Regions from separate parts of the Streptomyces sp. NPDC014991 genome, predicted to be linked through region 1. Evidence: riboswitches for the same ligand, from Rfam matches in the RefSeq annotation. Region 1 holds a riboswitch; the other holds the start of a gene.
The links. Region 1 has a riboswitch for cyclic di-AMP ahead of ACF1BE_RS13015 (transglycosylase family protein). Riboswitches for the same ligand answer to the same signal wherever they lie in the genome.

Region 1 (3,868 bases):
ACTGGTTCGCGGAGCGGAACCGGGGGAAGGCCGAGCGGCCCGCGTACACCGCGGCGTCGTCGAGGATCTCCTCGATGCGCAGCAGCTGGTTGTACTTGGCGACGCGCTCGGAGCGGGCCGGGGCGCCGGTCTTGATCTGGCCGCAGTTGGTGGCGACGGCCAGGTCGGCGATGGTGACGTCCTCGGTCTCGCCGGAGCGGTGGGACATCATGCACTTGTAGCCGCTGCGCTGGGCCAGTTCGACGGCGTCGAGGGTCTCGGTCAGCGAGCCGATCTGGTTCACCTTGACCAGCAGGGCGTTGGCGGCGCCGTCCTCGATGCCCCGGGCGAGGCGCTCGGGGTTGGTGACGAACAGGTCGTCGCCGACGAGCTGGACCTTGTCGCCGAGCTGGGCGGTGATGGTCTTCCAGCCCTCCCAGTCGTCCTCGAACAGCGGGTCCTCGATGGAGACCAGCGGGTACGCCTCGACCAGCTCGGCGTAGTACTCGGTCATCTCCTGGGCGGAGCGGGTCTTGCCCTCGAAGGCGTAGGAGCCGTCCTTGTAGAACTCGGAGGCGGCGACGTCGAGGGCCAGGGCGATCTGCTCGCCGGGGGTGTAACCGGCCTCCTTGATCGCCTCGAGGATGAGGTCGAGGGCCTCGCGGTTGGAGCCGAGGTTCGGGGCGAAGCCGCCCTCGTCGCCGAGACCGGTGGACAGGCCCTTGCTCTTCAGGACCTTCTTCAGCGTGTGGTAGACCTCGGTGCCCCAGCGCAGCGCCTCGGAGAAGGACTCCGCGCCGATCGGGGCGATCATGAACTCCTGGATGTCCACGTTGGAGTCGGCGTGCGAGCCGCCGTTCAGGATGTTCATCATCGGCACCGGCAGCAGGTGCGCGTTCGGGCCGCCCAGGTAGCGGAAGAGCGGCAGGTCGCTGGCCTCGGAGGCGGCGTGGGCGACGGCGAGCGAGACGCCGAGGATGGCGTTGGCGCCGAGGGAGCCCTTGTTGTCGGTGGCGTCCAGGTCGAACATGGCCTGGTCGATCAGGCGCTGCTCGGTGGCGTCGTAGCCGACCAGCTCCGGGCCGATCTGCTCGATCACGGCGAGGACGGCCTTCTCGACGCCCTTGCCCTGGTAGCGGTTGGGGTCACCGTCGCGCAGCTCGATGGCCTCGAAGGCGCCGGTCGAGGCGCCGGACGGAACGGCGGCACGACCCGTGCTGCCGTCGTCGAGGCCGACCTCGACCTCGACCGTGGGGTTGCCTCGGGAGTCCAGGATTTCCCGGGCTACGACGACGTCGATGGACGGCACGAGCATCTCCTTCTTGGATGTGACGCTGGAAGTGCGGGGCTGTGGGCCTTACGGCTGTGCCTTGCGACTAGAGCCTAACCGTCCCGGGGGCGTCGGCCACTGACCGACCGTCCCGTGGACAAGGCGACGGTACCTTTTGTTCCTTGCCGAAACAAAGGGATCGGGAAAAGAGACCCGGAGAAGAGGGAGGGGACGGGCGGCGGGGAGCGACGGCGGGGGCCCGGCAGCAAAAAGCCCCGCCACGGCGCGTACGGGGGAACACGCGCCGGGACGGGGGGCCCGTGGGGACGGGGAGACCCCCTCACGAGGCCCTCGGTATGCGGGGCGGGGAGGTGAGGGGGCCGTGGCTCCGTGCGGAGCCGGGTGTCACTTCAGGTGCAGCTGCTGACCCGGGTAGATGAGGTCGGCGTGCTCCACGATGTCCTTGTTCAGCTCGAACAGCTTCTCCCAGCCACCCTGTACGTGCTGCGCGGTGGCGATGGAGCTGAGGGTGTCGCCGGTGACGACCTTGTACTCGCCGTCGCCCTTCTTGACCTTCTTGCCGGTCGGGGTGGTGACGGTCTTGCTCTTGTTCTGGCTCGGGCTCTGGCTCGCGGACGCGGCCGGGCGCTCGGCGGAGCGGGAGGCGGCCTGCTGGTCGGCGGAGCGGGTGGTCGTACCGGCCGAGTCCGACGTGGTGGTCGGGGCGGAGCCGCTGGAGGACGCGCCCGACAGGCCCGTGCCGCAGACCGGCCAGGCGCCCTTGCCCTGCGCGGCCAGGACCTTCTCGGCGACGGCGATCTGCTGCGCCTTGCCGGCCTTGTCGGCGGTGGCGGCGTACTGCGTGCCGCCGTACGCGGCCCAGGTGGAGGCGGAGAACTGAAGGCCGCCGTAGTAGCCGTTGCCGGTGTTGATGGCCCAGTTGCCGCCGGACTCGCACTGGGCGACGGCGTCCCACTCGGAGGCGGTGGCGGCGGAGGCGGTGCCGGTCGCCATCAGCGGGGCGGCGACGGCGGCGCCGGTGACGCCGGCGAGCGTGATGGCGCGAACGGCCTTGGACGGACGACGGTGCTTGCCCTTGGCGGAAAACAGCATGGATCTATCCCCTCACCGACGCCTGCGAGGTGAGCTGTCGGGTTCGGGCCGGTTGAGTTGCCCGGCCGCACCTCTCGCTGTCACGCGAGGCGCGGCTTCACCCCCAGCCGGTGCCAGCCTCTTCAACTGCTGGTCCCGGCACTTACCTTGGGTCCCCCGCTCCTGCCTGCGGCGCTTGACGCGACGACTGTTCCCGGGCAACCGCTGGCAGGATTCGGCGTTGCGACTGCCGGGGCTCGTGGTGACGAGCGATCTCGACCGTAGACACGTGATCGCCTGAATTTCAAAGACGATCAGGGCTTCTGAGACTCATCCCACACTTTCACCAAAACGGACATCAGGTGGTAAATGAGGCGTCAACTTCCGCTATTCGGTGCCCGTTTCGTCCCCGACTTCGAGGGTCTGACCGGCGCTGATGTGGTTCGGGTCGTCGCCGATGGCCTTCTTGTTGCCCGCGTAGAGCGCGCGCCATCCTCCGTCGACATCAAGGGAGTCGGCGATGGAGGCGAGGGTGTCACCCGCGCGGACGGTGTAGGCGTCCGACTCCCGGGAGGCATGCCGGCCCGACAGTGCGGGACTTTGGCCGTTTGTCACGCTTTCGTCCGCGTTCGCGCCGCGATGACGTCCGCCCGTGCCGAGGCTGCCGGTGTCGACCAGGCTCCAAGAACCGGCGGCCTGCTGGGGATTGTCCGCTTTGCCGGCATCGGGGCCGGCCGTGGGTGAGCTGTCGGTCCCCTGCGGGGCCCCGGTGCCCGAAGGGGCGGACTTGTCGGACTCGGGGGCATCGGTCCCGGTGGAACCGGTGCTCTTGCCGGTGCCCTTGCCCGGCTTCGTGGCCGGCTTGGTGGCCGTGTCCGAGGAGGAACCGGCGCCGGAGCCGGAGTTGGCGTCCGAGCCGGCACCGGTGGACGACGGCGAATCCGGCGAACCGGACGTGCCGGAACTGTCGGATGTGCCGGCCGACCCGGAGGAACCGGTGGAGTCCGACGTGCCGGAGGAGCCCTCGGTGTCACCGGTGCCACCGGTGCCACCGGTGCCACCGGAACCGCCCGAGCCGCCGACGCCCGTGTCGACGTCCACCGAGCCCGAGTCCGAGGTCAGCCCGGACAGCAGGGCACAGGTGGCCCACGGAGTGGTGCCCTTGCCGGCGAGGATCTTCTCGGCGACGGCGATCTGCTGGGAGCGGCTGGCCTGGTCGGCACTGGCCGCGTACTGGGTGCCGCCGTACCTGGCCCAGTCGTCCTGTGAGATCTGGAGGCCGCCGAAGTACCCGTTGCCGGTGTCCGCGCTCCAGGAGCCGCCGCTCTCGCATTCGGCCACCTTGTCCCATGTGGTGCCGTCGGCCGCGTTGGCGCTCGCGGCACCGAGGAGCGGAATGGCGATGGCGGAACCGGTCACGCCGGCCGCGACGAGGAGGGCCGGAGCCTGACGGGGGCGACGGTGTCGGCCGTTCCCGGAGAGCATGCAGGAGCCTTTCGAGCGACAGCAGGACGGCACGGCGAACGG
Region 2 (3,868 bases), on a different contig from region 1:
TTCACCTACGCGGCGGCGGACGATCTCGCGCATCTGCGCGGGCTGCTGGGACGCCGGACGTCCGCGCTTCGCCGGCTGCGGGCGGCGGTGCGCTGGTACGCGCCGACGGGGCAGGCCAAGGGCTGGCGGCTGTGGATCGAGGGCTGGGCGGTGGCCCTGCGCGAGCCCGCGCTCCGCGATGTCACCCGGGACCTGGACAGGCAGTGGAAGGCGGCCATCGCTGCGGTCATCAGCGAGGGTGTGACGGCCGGCGAATTCGTGTGCGCGGACCCGTCCGGTGCGGCGCTGCGGCTGACCGCGCTGCTGGACGGTCTGGCCGTGCAGCTGACGTCCTACCCGGGCGGGGTGCCACGGGCCCGGGCCCAGGAGTGGGTGGACGACGCCCTCGCCCGGGAACTGGGCCTGGACCGGCAGGCGTTGGCCGGACGCGAGCGCTGAGCGCGCCCGCCCGGGGCGGGGATGCACCGCACGGGCGGCGCATCCCCGCCCCGGGCGGGCACCGAGGCCCGCACCGACCAGGCGCGGTTCGGCCGTGGGGTCAGGCCACGGTGGCGATCCGCATCCTGATGTCGTCCGGCGACAGGAGGCCCTTGGCGGTCACGTGGTCGCCGGAGGACTCCCCGCGCAGCCGGCGCCCGATCCAGGGGACGAGGTGCTCGCGGGCCCAGTGCACGTCGTCGCGGCGGATCTCCAGGGTGCCCCGGGGCGGCAGCGGCGGCCACGGCTGCTCGGGGTCGGCGGGGATGTCCAGGCCGAGGGCCTGCCCGGCCCGCAGGGCCACGCGCGTGTGCCCCTCGGGCGAGAGGTGCAGCCGGTCCCGGTCCCAGGCCCTGCGGTCCTGCACGGACTTGAGGGACCACAGGTCGAGCACGGGGCAGCCGTACCGGTCGGCGACGGCGCGGACGTGCCCGTTGTACGTGGCGATCTTGCCGCGCAGGTGCTTGAGCACGGGCACGCCTCGGGTGTCGAAGCCGGTCGTCACCAGCACCGTGCCGACGGCCTCGGTCAGTCGGGCCACGGCGCGTTCGAAGCGCTCGGCCACCTCGTCGGGGTCGGTGCCCGGGCGGATGATGTCGTTGCCGCCCGCGCAGAAGGAGACCAGGTCCGGAGCCAGTTCCAGGGCCTTGGGGAGCTGGTCCGCCATGACCTGGTCCAGCAGTTTGCCGCGCACGGCGAGGTTGGTGTACTGGAAGTCGCCCTCGGGACGCCGGTCGGCGAGCAGCACCGCGAACCGGTCTGCCCAGCCCACGAACGCCCCGTCGGGACCGGGGTCGCCGACGCCCTCGGTGAAGCTGTCCCCCACCGCTACGTACGACCCGATCACTGATCTGTTGTCATTCTTCGAATCGTCTGCCACGTCGGATCATGATTCACCTTCCGGTGTGACCTACGCGACCGTAAGCGGGGGTTGACGATCGGTGAGATGAGCCACTCCAGGGATCGCGCCCATCACGGAATAGGGCGGCCGTCAGGCGCGTTGAACGCCGCACAACCGGAACACCGAAGGCCGGGCCCCGAGTTCGGGGTCCGGCCTTCGGTGTGCGTGTCAGGCAGGTGGTGCGGAAGGGGCCGGGCGTCAGCCCACGGCGAGGCCGTGCCGGCGGAGGTAGCCGACCGGGTCGATGTCGGAGCCGTAGTCCGGCGTGGTGCGGATCTCGAAGTGCAGGTGCGGGCCGGTCACGTTTCCGGTGGCGCCGGACAGGCCTATCTGCTGGCCCGGGGAGACGCTCTGGCCGGCCGAGACGGAGAGCTGGGAGAGGTGGCCGTACTGGGCGTAGTAGCCGTCGTGCAGCCGGATGACGACCTGGTTGCCGTACGCGCCGCCCCAGCCGGCGGAGACGACGGTGCCCGCGGCGACGGCCTTCAGGGAAGTGCCGGTCGGGACGACGAAGTCGACGCCGGTGTGGTAGCCGCTGGACCACATCCCGCCGGCCACGTGGTAGGCGGTGCCGGTGGCGGCGCCGGCCACCGGGAGGGTGTAGCCGGTGGAGGTGGACGTGGGTGCGGATCCGGAGGACGGCGCCGCCTGCGCGGACCGGGCGGACCGGGTGGACTTCGGGGCGGCCGGGACGTGCCGCGGGGCGGCGGTCTCGGTGCGCGTCCGCGCGGCCTTCGCGCCCAGGCTGAGCTTCAGGCCCGGGTGGATCAGCGACGGATCGGCGCCGACGGCCTGCCGGTTGTCGTCGTAGAGGCGCTGCCAGCCGCCGCTGACACGCTGCTCGTCGGCGATCTTCGAGAGGTAGTCCCCGCTGCGGACCGTGTAGGTGCGCAGGCTCGTGCCGGGCTGCGCGGCGGTCTTGTCCGCCGTGTCCGGGAGGGACTGCACGGTCTTTCCGGACACGGCCTGCGCGGGGGCCGCGGCCTGCGCGGCGTGCGCGCCGGTGGCCCCGATCAGCGGGAGTGCCAGCGCGGCGCCACCGGTTCCGGCGGCGGCGATGGAGCGGGAGAAGCGCTGGGGCTTGGGGCGTCGGTGCTTACCCTTGGCGGGCATGGCGCGGTTCCTCTCCGGCGCCTGCGAGGTCAGCTGTCGGGTTCGGGCTGGAGCTGCCCGGCCGTGCGCTGCACGGCTGCACCCCAAAGCCTGTCGCGGAGACCGGACAGGCAGTCGTACCTGGTGGGTCCCCCGCTCCTGCCGGACGCGGGTCAAGTGAGGGGCTCCGGGCGGCGGCAGGATTCGGCGTCCCGTCCGGATTGGTGGTGAACGTAAGCGAGCGGGACGCGAGGAAACAAGCATCGGATGCCCGCTGTTCGTGTTTCGGGTGACCGGATAGGGGGTTTCATGGTCACCCTGCGTTGTTTCCGTCTCCCCCCTCCCCTCAATTTCCCTTGTGCGCACCGGAATTACGTGAACATGACGCGCGACGCACGGTCACGGATATGACGCTCCTCACTTGAGCCCTCCCCAGACCGTCCCCTTTGGCGCCGAGTTGGACGAAAAGCCGCAATTCGGTCAGCCGGCTCAGATGCGACGCAACCGGAATGCCGGGTCGCGTCCGCGTGGCCGCGCTTCTCGGTGACGTCGGTGCCGAGGGCGGCCCTGGGCAGGTGCTGGTGGCCGGTGCGGCTCGGCAGCGGGGCCGCCCTCGACGGGATACTCCTCGCGGCCGTCGAGCGGGGACTCCGAGGGCCGGCGACCGGGCAGCGGGCCGGCCGTGAGGGCCTCGGCGCCGGCGAGGGCGAGCCGCGGCCCCCAGTACGGGCGGAGCGGCTCGCCCTCGCCGGTGAGGTGCGGGGCGTGACCGCTGCCGGGCCCGGCAGGAGACACGTACGGCCCTCTTCGGCGATGTCCGCCGCCCAGACCTCACAGGTGCCGGCTCCCGCATCAGGCATCGCCGTCATCGAGGACACCGGAGCGCGTGACCATGCCTGTGGACAACTCGTCGCCCGGGGAAATCGATGTCGTATCGTCGTCGCAGTGCCCGCCGGTGAGCCGCTCCGGCGGGGCCGACCGGGAGGAGCCCCCGTGACGCAGCAGGTCCCGTCGACCGAGCCGGAGCTGGCCGGAGTGCGCAATTTCCGTGACGTGGGCGGGTTGCCGACCACGGACGGACGGCGGGTGCGCTACGGCGTGCTGTTCCGCAGCGGGCATCTGGCGCACGCGACCGAGGACGACGCGGCGTTCCTCGCCTCCCTGGGCCTGCACACGGTGTTCGACTTCCGCAACGCGGCCGACCAGACGCTGGAGGGCCCCGACGTCGAGCTGCCCGGCGTGCGGAACGTGAATCTGCCGCTGAGCGACCCGGCGGACGGCGCGGAGTTCTGGAAGATGGTCCGGGACGGCGACCTCGACCAGCTGCGCGCGATCCTCGCCGACGGCAAGGGGGCGGCCCGGATGATCGCCTCCTACCGGAAGATCGTCAGAGAGCGC

Region 2: it holds a riboswitch for cyclic di-AMP, as region 1 does, so the genes downstream of both, ACF1BE_RS15645 (peptidoglycan DD-metalloendopeptidase family protein) here and ACF1BE_RS13015 (transglycosylase family protein) in region 1, are expected to answer to the same signal.

The regions. Positions count from the first base shown of each region.
Region 1 is NZ_JBIBVY010000006.1:233,366-237,233, reverse strand. It holds gene eno (phosphopyruvate hydratase) at 1-1,288, opposite strand, end outside; gene ACF1BE_RS13015 (transglycosylase family protein) at 1,655-2,362, opposite strand; cyclic di-AMP (ydaO/yuaA leader) riboswitch at 2,367-2,546, opposite strand; gene ACF1BE_RS13010 (transglycosylase family protein) at 2,729-3,826, opposite strand.
Region 2 is NZ_JBIBVY010000008.1:202,254-206,121, forward strand. It holds gene ACF1BE_RS15635 (TetR/AcrR family transcriptional regulator) at 1-438, shown strand, start outside; gene ACF1BE_RS15640 (SGNH/GDSL hydrolase family protein) at 539-1,324, opposite strand; gene ACF1BE_RS15645 (peptidoglycan DD-metalloendopeptidase family protein) at 1,577-2,491, opposite strand; cyclic di-AMP (ydaO/yuaA leader) riboswitch at 2,497-2,651, opposite strand; gene ACF1BE_RS15650 (tyrosine-protein phosphatase) at 3,464-3,868, shown strand, end outside.